Casimicrobium huifangae: one gene and its partner. The protein of the gene in region 1 interacts with the protein of each later gene in a pairwise test. Links are inferred from orthologs where the notes say so. Each region holds a gene or a part of one and is shown in the gene's direction. Other genes may lie near its edges.

What was found. The genes of interacting proteins can lie anywhere in the genome.
Region 2: the proteins of ligA (region 1) and leuS interact in binary tests that used the Escherichia coli proteins (3 or more experiments, as listed by UniProt). The link is inferred for Casimicrobium huifangae from one-to-one orthologs.

The regions. Positions count from the first base shown.
Region 1 is NZ_CP041352.1:2,677,082-2,682,292, reverse strand. What follows is about bases 1,244-4,216. They hold ligA (NAD-dependent DNA ligase LigA), read left to right. Parts: upstream 1,244-1,687; coding sequence 1,688-3,745; downstream 3,746-4,216. Other genes in these bases: FKL89_RS12105 (UTP--glucose-1-phosphate uridylyltransferase), read left to right, coding at 3,757-4,216; FKL89_RS12115 (cell division protein ZipA C-terminal FtsZ-binding domain-containing protein), read left to right, coding at 1,244-1,674. In the rest of the region: chromosome segregation protein SMC, read left to right, coding at 1-379; more of FKL89_RS12115, read left to right, coding at 433-1,243; more of FKL89_RS12105, read left to right, coding at 4,217-4,674; FKL89_RS12100 (ABC transporter permease), read right to left, coding at 4,778-5,211. UniProt on the Escherichia coli protein: DNA ligase that catalyzes the formation of phosphodiester linkages between 5'-phosphoryl and 3'-hydroxyl groups in double-stranded DNA using NAD as a coenzyme and as the energy source for the reaction.
Region 2 is NZ_CP041352.1:3,713,749-3,718,622, forward strand. Bases 478-3,707 are described here. They hold leuS (leucine--tRNA ligase), read left to right. Parts: upstream 478-846; coding sequence 847-3,507; downstream 3,508-3,707. Other genes in these bases: FKL89_RS16770 (protein-disulfide reductase DsbD family protein), read right to left, coding at 478-586; FKL89_RS16780 (LPS-assembly lipoprotein LptE), read left to right, coding at 3,634-3,707. Also shown: more of FKL89_RS16770, read right to left, coding at 1-477; more of FKL89_RS16780, read left to right, coding at 3,708-4,227; holA (DNA polymerase III subunit delta), read left to right, coding at 4,340-4,874.

The DNA.
Region 1 (5,211 bases):
TGGTGAGGAAATCCTCGACGCCGGTATCCAGGTCGTCGCGCAGCCGCCCGGCAAACGCAATGCGTCGATCCATCTGCTGTCCGGCGGCGAAAAGGCGCTGACCGCGACGGCGCTCGTGTTCGCGCTGTTCCAGTTGAATCCGGCACCGTTCTGCCTGCTCGATGAGGTTGACGCGCCGCTGGATGACCCGAACACCGAGCGCTTCTGCCGTCTTGTGCGCGAGATGTCGGCTGCGACACAATTCCTCTTCATTTCGCACAACCGCATTGCTATGGAGATGGCGGAGCAATTGATTGGTGTCACGATGAATGAACCGGGGGTTTCACGCATCGTCGGAGTTGACGTGTCGCAGGCCATGCGCATGGCGGAGGCCGCCTAAGTGCCGCTGCGATACCTGCTCACGTCGAACCGCTGCAGTCAGGGAGCGCGACGTTGAATTCGCTGCAAATCGGTCTGATCGCCATCGGCGCTTTTGTCGTGGCATTGTTGTTCGTCTGGCACTGGTGGCAGACCAGACGGCTCGGGCGTCGTGACCAGAGCGCAAAACCTGATCTGTCAAGTTCGCGCGGCACGAGAGAGGACGATGGAGCCCCGCTCTTGACTGACGTCGAGGAGCCGGCAATAACTGCCCCACGCGCCACGCTGCCTGGACGAGCGGAGCCGACGCTGGATCCGGCGGTTGCGCAGGCATGGGAGCCCCGCGTCCGCCTGGAACCGGATGATCCGCCGACCGCGATCGAGCCAGAGGAGCTGCCGCCGGATACGGGGGTAGCTGCAGACACGCCGCCTCCCGCAAGTTCCGGGGTTACCCAGCACAGTGGAGAGGCAGAACCCGCCGCTGCGCCGCGTACGCGTCTGCAATCCGAGTGGCCGTTCGACGAGCGCCTGCACGTGCACGCCTCGGTCGTCAATCTGACCGGCGGCCCGTTTGATGCCGCTCCCTTTGTGGCGGCGGCGGGTCGCGCAACGGCGTGGGTGCGACTGTTCCGGCAAAGCCCGTGGGACATGTTTGATCCAATGCACGTCGGCTCGGTGCAGCAGCTGGTGCTGGCACTGCCGCTGGCGTCACGGGCGGGTCCGATTGAGGCTTCCGATATTGATGCCTGGCGTTTTGCATTGACTGAGCTGGCCACGGCGCAAGGTGCCGAGGCGCAGTTTCATGGCTTTCGCGACGGCCCTGCGCGCGCGGTTGAACTCGACAGCTTCCTTGCCGCTGTGGACATCATTCCGGCCGCCTATCTGGTCAAGAAGGATGGTGGCCAGTGGCCCGGCACCAAGCTGCGCGGCACCCTGGAGGCCAATGGCTTCCGCCTGCAGTCAGATGGCCGCTTTGCCTACCATGAGGTTGAATCCGACGCGGTGATCTTTCACGCGGTTGATGGCTTCGAGCGGCCGTTCACGCCCGAGCGGTTGCGAACTGAAAACATCGCTGCGCTGCGCTGCGTGCTGGAGCCGGTGCGGCTGACACAGCCGCTGGCTCGGTTCGACGTTTTCCGGCAGAGCCTGCGAGCGCTGTCAAAGCTGCTGGGCGCCGATCTCAAGACCAGCGAAGGTGCAGCGCTCGACGAGGCTGAATTCGCAGCGATGCGCGACGAAGTGAAGACCGCAATGGATGCGCTGGCTGGCGCCGGCATCGAGCCGGGCTCGGACACTGCACGCTCACTGTTTGGCTGAGCAGGGCGCTGCCATGTTCGCCGCCGAAGCCGATTTCAAGCGCGCGCAGACGTTGCGCGAGCAACTTGTCGAGGCGAACCACCAGTATTACGTCGCGCTCAACCCGGACCCAGCGAAAAGCATCACCGACGCCGAGTACGACCGCTTGTTTCGTGAGCTGCAGGCGCTGGAGGCGCAGTTCCCGGAGTTGCAGACGCCGGATTCGCCGACGTTGCGCGTGGGGGGCAAGGCGCTCGATGCGTTTCCGACGGTGCGCCACGCGGTGCCGATGCTGTCGATCCGCACCGAGACCGACACCACGGTCACAGGCGCGATGGCGTTTGACGCGCGGGTGCGCCGCGAGCTGAAACTGACCGAGAGCGATCCGCCGGTGGACTATTTCGCCGAGCTCAAGTTCGACGGCCTCGCGCTCTCGCTGCGCTACGAAAATGGCTTGCTCGTGCGCGCGGCCACGCGTGGCGACGGCGAGATCGGTGAAGAGGTCACCGAGAACGCTCGAACCATCAAAAATGTGCCGCTGCGCTTGCGCACCGACTCCCCTCCGCCGGTGCTCGAAGTGCGTGGCGAGGCGCTGATGACGCGGGCCGACTTTGATCGCTACAACGAGAAGCAACGTGCGGCGGGGTTGCCGACGCTGGTCAACCCGCGCAATGGCGCGGCGGGCAGCATCCGTCAGCTAGATCCCAAGCTCGCTGCACAACGGCCACTGACGTTTTTCGCGTATGGCCTGGGCGAAGTGCAGGGTTGGGATTTGCCGCCCACACAGGCGGGTGTGCTCGATGCGCTGGCCGCGCTGGGGCTGCCGGTGAATGACCGCCGCCGCGTGGTGCAAGGCGCCGACGCCCTCGCGGCCTTTCACACCGAGGTTGGCGCCGCCCGTGACGGCCTGGGCTTCGATATCGACGGCGTCGTCTACAAGGTCAATCGCCGTGACTGGCAGGAGCAGCTTGGCTTCGTGACCAGAGAGCCGCGCTGGGCTGTTGCCCACAAGTTTCCTGCGCAGGAGGAGACGACTAAAGTGCTGGCGATCGAGGTGCAGGTTGGGCGTACCGGCGCGATCACCCCGGTGGCCCGGCTGGAACCGGTGTTCGTGGGTGGTGTAACGGTATCGAATGCCACGTTGCATAACCTCGACGAAGTGCGGCGCAAGGACGTGCGCGTGGGCGACACCGTGGTCGTGCGCCGTGCGGGCGACGTGATTCCCGAAGTGGTTCGCGCAGTCGTTGAACAGCGGCCCGCGGATACGGTCGAATTCGAGCTGCCCACGCAATGCCCCGAATGCAACTCGGTGGTCGAGCGGCCTGAGGGTGAAGCCATTGCGCGCTGCACCGGCGGCATGATCTGCCCGGCGCAACGTAAAGGCATGTTGCTGCATTTTGCGCAGCGGCGTGCACTGGACATTGAGGGCTTGGGCGACAAACTGGTGGAGCAACTGGTTGACGGCAATCTGGTGCATGAAGCGGCGGACCTTTTTGGTCTTACGCGCGAGCAGCTTGCGGCGCTCGACCGCATGGGTGAAAAATCTGCGACCAGTATCGTGAGTGCGCTGGCGACAGCACGCAAGGCCGAGCTGCACCGCTTCATTTTCGCGCTGGGTATCCGTCACGTTGGCGAGACCACGGCGAAGGATCTCGCGCGCCACTTCGGTTCCATCGAGGCGCTGATGGCTGCTGATGAAAATGCGCTGCTTGCCGTGCGTGACGTGGGGCCAATTGTTGCTGCCAGCATCGCGCATTTCTTCGCCAACGAGAAGAACCGCAACGCAGTCGGGCGCCTGCTCGCCTGCGGCTTCGAGTTCGCCCCGGTGGCGACACCGGTGGCCGCGAGCGCTGACAGTCCGATCGCAGGCAAGACGTTCGTGCTGACCGGTACGCTGCCCACGCTCAAGCGCGACGAAGCGAAAGCGATGATCGAAGCGGCCGGCGGCAAGGTCTCTGGCTCGGTGTCCAAAAAGACGCACTACGTCGTTGCGGGCGCGGAAGCTGGCAGCAAGCTTGACGACGCGCAGAAGCTTGGCATCCCGGTGCTGCAAGAATCCGAATTTCTTGATCTCATCAAATCCTCGACCTGAATTTGCCCGCGATGACTCAAATCCGTAAAGCTGTCTTCCCCGTCGCCGGTCTCGGCACCCGCTTTTTGCCTGCCACCAAGGCGATGCCGAAAGAGATGCTGACTGTCGTCGACAAGCCGCTGATCCAGTACGCCGTGGAAGAAGCGGCGGCGGCGGGTATCACCGACATGATCTTTGTGACCGGCCGCAACAAGCGCGCCATCGAGGATCACTTTGACCGCGCCTACGAGCTGGAGAACGAGCTGGAACGCGCTGGCAAGCAGGCGCTGCTCGACGAGCTGCAGGCGTCAATTCCGTCCAACATCAATTGCATCTTTCTGCGCCAGGGCGATGCGCTCGGCCTGGGCCATGCGGTGCTCTGCGCGCAGCCCGTGGTCGGTGATGAACCGTTCGCAGTGATCCTCGCCGATGAGCTGATTCGAGCCACCGACAGCGGCCCCGGTGCGCGCGGCTCCACGGCGCAGCTCGCCGATGTCTACACGCGGCTGTGCGGCGCCGGTAACGGTGGCGGTGGCGTGATCGGCGTCAACTACATGCCGGGCGATTCGATCCAGCGTTACGGTGCCATCAAGATCGCCGATACCGTCAAACATCCCGACGGCGACGCCATGCGTCTGGCCGCGTTCGTCGAGAAGCCGAAACCCGCCGAGGCGCCCTCGCAGTTCGGCGCCATCGGCCGCTATGTCCTGCCGGCATCCATCTTCGCGCATCTCAAGCAGATCAAGCGCGGCAGTGGCGGCGAGATTCAACTCACGGACGCCATCGCCACCCTGGCGGCGGTCGAACCTGTCTACGCGGTGGAAACGGTGGGCCGTCGATATGACTGCGGTACCAAGCTTGGCTATCTCGAAGCCACCGTGAAACTCGGGCTCGAACGTCCAGAGTTCAGCGCGGAATTTGCGGCGATCCTGAAACAGCTTTCGCTGTAAAGCCCAATATCAACGCGGCTTACAGGCAGCTTCAGCCAGAACTCGACTATCGATGGTTTCTGCTTTCAAGCCCAATTGAAACGGGCTTTTCAGTCAAAAGCTGTCACTTTCCAGCAAGCATTTTTTCGTCGCCGAGCCGGCGGCTGAAGACGAAAAGCGCAACCGCACAGATCGCGGCGGGGATGACGATCATTGCCAGCCAGTCGCTGCTGGTGATGGTCTCTGAGCGCAACACCTTGCTGAGCACGGCGTATTGGCCGTTGACTGGCACCCATTTGTCCCACCACGGCGCCTTGGTCTGACGGAAGAAGCTCATCAGCGGCAAAAGGCCGATCATCGAGACACCGAACTGCAGCGAGCTCTGTGCTTCCTTGGCGGTTTTGCCGGCGGCGCCGAAGGCGAGCAGCACCGCAGGCACCATGAAGGCGAACGGCACCAGCACGGCCATGAAGCCAGCGTACTCACGCAGGCCAAAGCTGAACGGCAATCCAAGGCGGTCAATCGGCACCACCTGCAGCGCCAGCACGAAGCCAAGCA
Region 2 (4,874 bases), 1.0 Mb from region 1 along the record:
CTTCCCGCGTCGGGTTCGGTGCGGCATATAGCGTCGCCTTCCACGCGCTGGCGTCGCCAGGCTGCGCGGCGCGGGCCGCGACAAAGCGGGCAGCGGCAGGCCCAGCAGGCGCGTCCTTGCCCTTTTCGCCCACTGGCAACGTCACGGCCACCTCGCCCTCTTCCGGGATGCACACATCCTTGCAGACCAGCCACTCGGCCTTGCCTTTCAGCGTAATGCCGTCACCTGGCTTCGCCGAAGTTGGCACGCTCACCGTCAGCGGCAACACCACCTCGCCTTCGTAACCGAAGTTGATGATCGGCCCGGTTGCGAGCCGCTTCGGCGTCGGCCAGTCGAATTCACCCACACCATAACCAGCTGGAACCTGCCAGGTGATCTTGGTCGGATACCCGGAGTCGCCCGGGTTTTTCCAGTAGGTATGCCAGTGCGGTGCGTGCTTGATCGACAGGCCGATGGTGTTCTTCTCGCCCACCACCAGTGCCGTCTTCTCGGCGATCAGTTCGACCTCGGCGTGTTCGGTTTTGATCGGCGCGGCCTGCGACAAGCCGGCGAAAAGCAACGCCAACGCCACGGCCCACGTCGTCATGCCCGCGAAGGCGGGAATCCGGCGTCGTGCTCGACCGAAGGTCAAATTGGAAAAACGTGGCGTCATGGTTGAAGGGATTCAGTGAGGTCTGGATTCCCGCCTGCGCGGGAATGACAAAGCAGCGACATTGGGAGGCGGACAACGTGAGAGCGGACAGCCGCGTTTTTGGTTCCCGCGACGCGAGACCCAGACCCTTACAATTCAAGGGTTTAGAGCCAATTTTAGTGCGCCGCCGCAGCGTCGTGGCGCACGAGCCTGTCATGGAACCCACCTACAACCACAAGGCGGTCGAAGCCGCCGCGCAATCGCATTGGTCCGCAACCGATGCCTACAAGGCCATCGAGAACGACCCGCGCTTCCCCAAAGGCAAGTATTACGCCTGCTCGATGCTGCCGTATCCATCGGGCAAACTGCACATGGGCCATGTGCGCAACTACACGATCAACGACATGATGTACCGCCAGCTTCGCATGCGCGGCTACAACGTGTTGCAGCCGATGGGGTGGGACGCCTTCGGTCTGCCGGCAGAAAACGCAGCAATGAAGAACGGCGTGCCGCCGGCGAAGTGGACGTACGAAAACATCGCGTACATGAAGAAGCAGATGCAGTCGATGGGCCTCGCCATTGACTGGTCGCGCGAAATGGCCGCCTGCGATCCTCACTACTACAAGTGGAACCAGTGGCTGTTTTTGAAGATGCTCGAAAAGGGTATCGCGTACCGCAAGACGCAGATCGTGAACTGGGATCCGGTCGATCAGACCGTGCTCGCCAACGAGCAGGTGATTGACGGCCGCGGCTGGCGCACGGGTGCGCTGGTTGAGAAGCGCGAAATTCCGGGCTATTACCTCAAGATCACCGAATACGCCCAGGAGCTGCTGGACCCGGTTGCCAATCCCGACAGCGCCGACTTTCTCAAGGGCTGGCCGGATCGCGTGCGTGCGATGCAGGAGAACTGGATCGGCAAATCCGAAGGCGTGCGCTTCGCTTTCCCGCATGACATCAGGGACGCAAGCGGACAGCCGATTCAGGACGGCAAGATGTACGTGTTCACCACGAGGGCGGACACCATCATGGGTGTCACCTTCGTGGCCGTTGCGCCGGAGCATCCGCTGGCGGTGCGCGCAGGGGAGTTGAATCCTGCGCTGGCGGCGAAGATCGAAGCACTCAAGGCTGGCGGTACGACCGAGGCCGAGATGGCGCTCAAGGAAAAAGAAGGCGTCGCGACGGGCCTGTTCGTGACGCACCCGCTCACCGGCGACAAGGTTGAGGTGTGGGTGGGCAACTACGTGCTCATCACCTACGGCGACGGCGCCGTGATGGGTGTGCCAGCGCATGATGAGCGCGATTTTGCATTTGCCAAGAAGTACGGTTTGCCCATTCAGCAAGTCGTCGCACTTGGCAGCAATGCTTTTGACACGGTTGCGTGGCAAGACTGGTACGGCGCGAAAGGCGATGGACTCGCGGTCAATAGCGGCAAGTACAACGGCCTCAAGTTCAAGGATTGTGTTGACGCAGTCGCCGCTGACCTCACAGCCATTGGCCTTGGTGAGAAAAAAATCACCTGGCGCCTGCGCGATTGGGGGATTTCGCGGCAGCGCTACTGGGGCACGCCGATTCCGATCATCCACTGCGATGAGCACGGCGCGCAGCCGGTGCCGTTTGATCAGTTGCCGGTGGTGCTGCCGGAAGATTGCATTCCCGATGGTTCAGGCAATCCGCTGCACAAACACGAGGGCTTCCACAAAGGTGTCACTTGCCCGAAGTGCGGCAAGCTCGCGCGTCGTGAAACCGACACCATGGACACCTTCGTCGATTCGTCATGGTATTTCATGCGGTATGCATCCCCCGGCAACAACGAGGCGATGGTCGATGCGCGCAACGACTACTGGATGCCGATGGATCAGTACATCGGCGGCATTGAGCATGCAATTTTGCATCTGCTCTACGCACGCTTCTGGACGAAAGTCATGCGTGACGTTGGACTCGTCAAGTTCAACGAACCGTTTACCAAGTTGCTGTGCCAGGGTATGGTGCTCAACCACGTTTACTCGCGCAAAAACGCGAAGGGCGGCATCGAATATTTCTGGCCCACCGACGTGGAAAACACCTTCGGCGCCGACGGTCGTGTGACGGGCGCCAAACTCAAGAGCGACGGCAGCACCGTGGACTACGGCGGCGTGACGACGATGTCGAAGTCGAAGAACAATGGCGTCGACCCGCAGGACTTGATTGAACGATACGGCGCCGATACCGCGCGCCTCTATATGATGTTCACGGCACCGCCGGAAGCCACGCTGGAGTGGAACGACGCGGCCGTGGAAGGCTCGTGGAAGTTCCTGCGCCGCGTGTGGGCCTACGCACACAAGCACGACGCCGCACTGCGTGCCGGAATCGCGGGGCCGCGTGATGAATCGAAGTTCAGCGACGCCGCGAAGAATCTGCGTCGCGAAATTCACACCACGCTCAAGCAGATCAATTTCGACTTTGAGCGCATCCAGTACAACACGGTGGTGTCCGGTTGCATGAAAGTGCTCAACGCACTGGAAGCAGCTGACGTCGCGGCCGTCACGCCGCCGGCACTGGCGGAGTGTTTCTCGATTTTGTTGCGCGTGCTCTACCCGGTGTGCCCGCACATCACGCAAGCGCTCTGGCAGGAGCTTGGCTACGAGACGTGCTGCGGCGCACTGCTCAATGTGGCGTGGGCTGATGTTGACGAAAATGCATTGCAAAGCGACACCATCGAACTCGTGCTGCAAGTCAACGGCAAAACCCGCGGCGTGGTTGTGGTGCCATCCGGTGCCGACAAGGCCGCGATTGAGGCGGCAGCGGCCGCTTCACCGGACGTGGCGAAGTACGGCGAAGGGCGCGCACCGAAGAAGATCATCGTCGTGCCCGGAAGACTGGTTAATGTCGTCGTTTAGGACGTCGCGCGGCTCTGCCGCGCCAGGACGACGCTCGCTGCGCTTGCCAGGACGACGGCCGCTGCGCGGCCTAGGACGCGAGGTTGGCAACGGGCACTGATCAGGCAAGCGAACGAGAATAGTTGAATGAAGAGAAATTTCTCCCCAGCATTGCGTCTTAGCGCGAAGCGCGTCGTCCTGGCAAGCGCAGCGAGCGCCGTCCTGGGTCGCGTAGCGACCGTCGTCCTGACCTTGGCGGTCGCTTCCTGCGGCTTTCACCTGCGCGGCGCGGCGAGCTACCCGTTCCAGAGCGTGTACGTGCAGGCGCCAACGACCTTTGGGGTCGGAACGCTGACGGTGGCGGGGGCTGGTGCCCCGGTGGTGCCTGATGTGATTGCGGGCCTCAGCCGTAACGGCATTGCCCTTAAATCGAAAATCGAGGATGCGGACTTCTCGGTGCGCTTCCTGCAAGTGTTCTTCGACAAGCGCGTGCTCTCGCTTTCCGGTGGCGGTCGTGCGCGCGAGTTCGAGCTGGAATACCGCGTGCGCTACGAGTTCGTCGACGCCAAGGGACGCCTGTGGGGCGAGCCGGGTGAAATCACTATTCGCCGCGACTTTTCGTTCGCCGAATCGCAGGCGCTGGCGAAAGAAGCCGAGGAACGCCAGCTGGTGCGCGACATGCAGCTCGATGCGGCGGCGCAGATTTTGCGGCGCTTGCAGTCGGTGAAGCGACCGACCTGAGCCCGGCGCAACAGCTGTAGGAGCAGCTCCGCCGCGACTGTTGGCGCGACGTTAACCATCAGTCGCGGCCCCGCGCCACTGCGCGCCCTGTCCGCGCTCCTACAATTCGGTGATGCTCGTCTCACCCGACAATCTCGCCTCGAAGCTGCACGACGGCCTCAAGCCGCTCTACCTCATCCACGGCGAAGAGACTCTGACCAAGCTCGAAGCGGCCGACGCCATCCGCGCGGCCGCACGCAAAGCGGGCTACAGCGAACGCGAGCATTTTGTTGTCGAGGCGCATTTCGACTGGAGCCTGGTCACGCAGTCGAGCGACAACCTGTCGCTGTTTGCGACACAGCGCATCGTCGAAATCACCATCAACACGGCCAAGCCTTCGGTGGATGCGGCGGAGTTCCTCGCTGGCATCGCGGCCGATCCACCACCCGACACGCTCTTCATCGTCATTCTGCAGAAGCTTGATCGTGCCGCGACCGACAGCGCATGGTTTGCGGCTTGTGACCGTACTGGGGTGACAATCGCGGCGCCGCTGGTGGAGCGTGACGCGTTGCCGCGCTGGGTGAAAGCGCGACTGACCGCGACCGGTTTTGACGCATCGCGCGAAGTGATTGATCTGATCTGCGAGCGCTGCGAGGGCAATCTGCTCG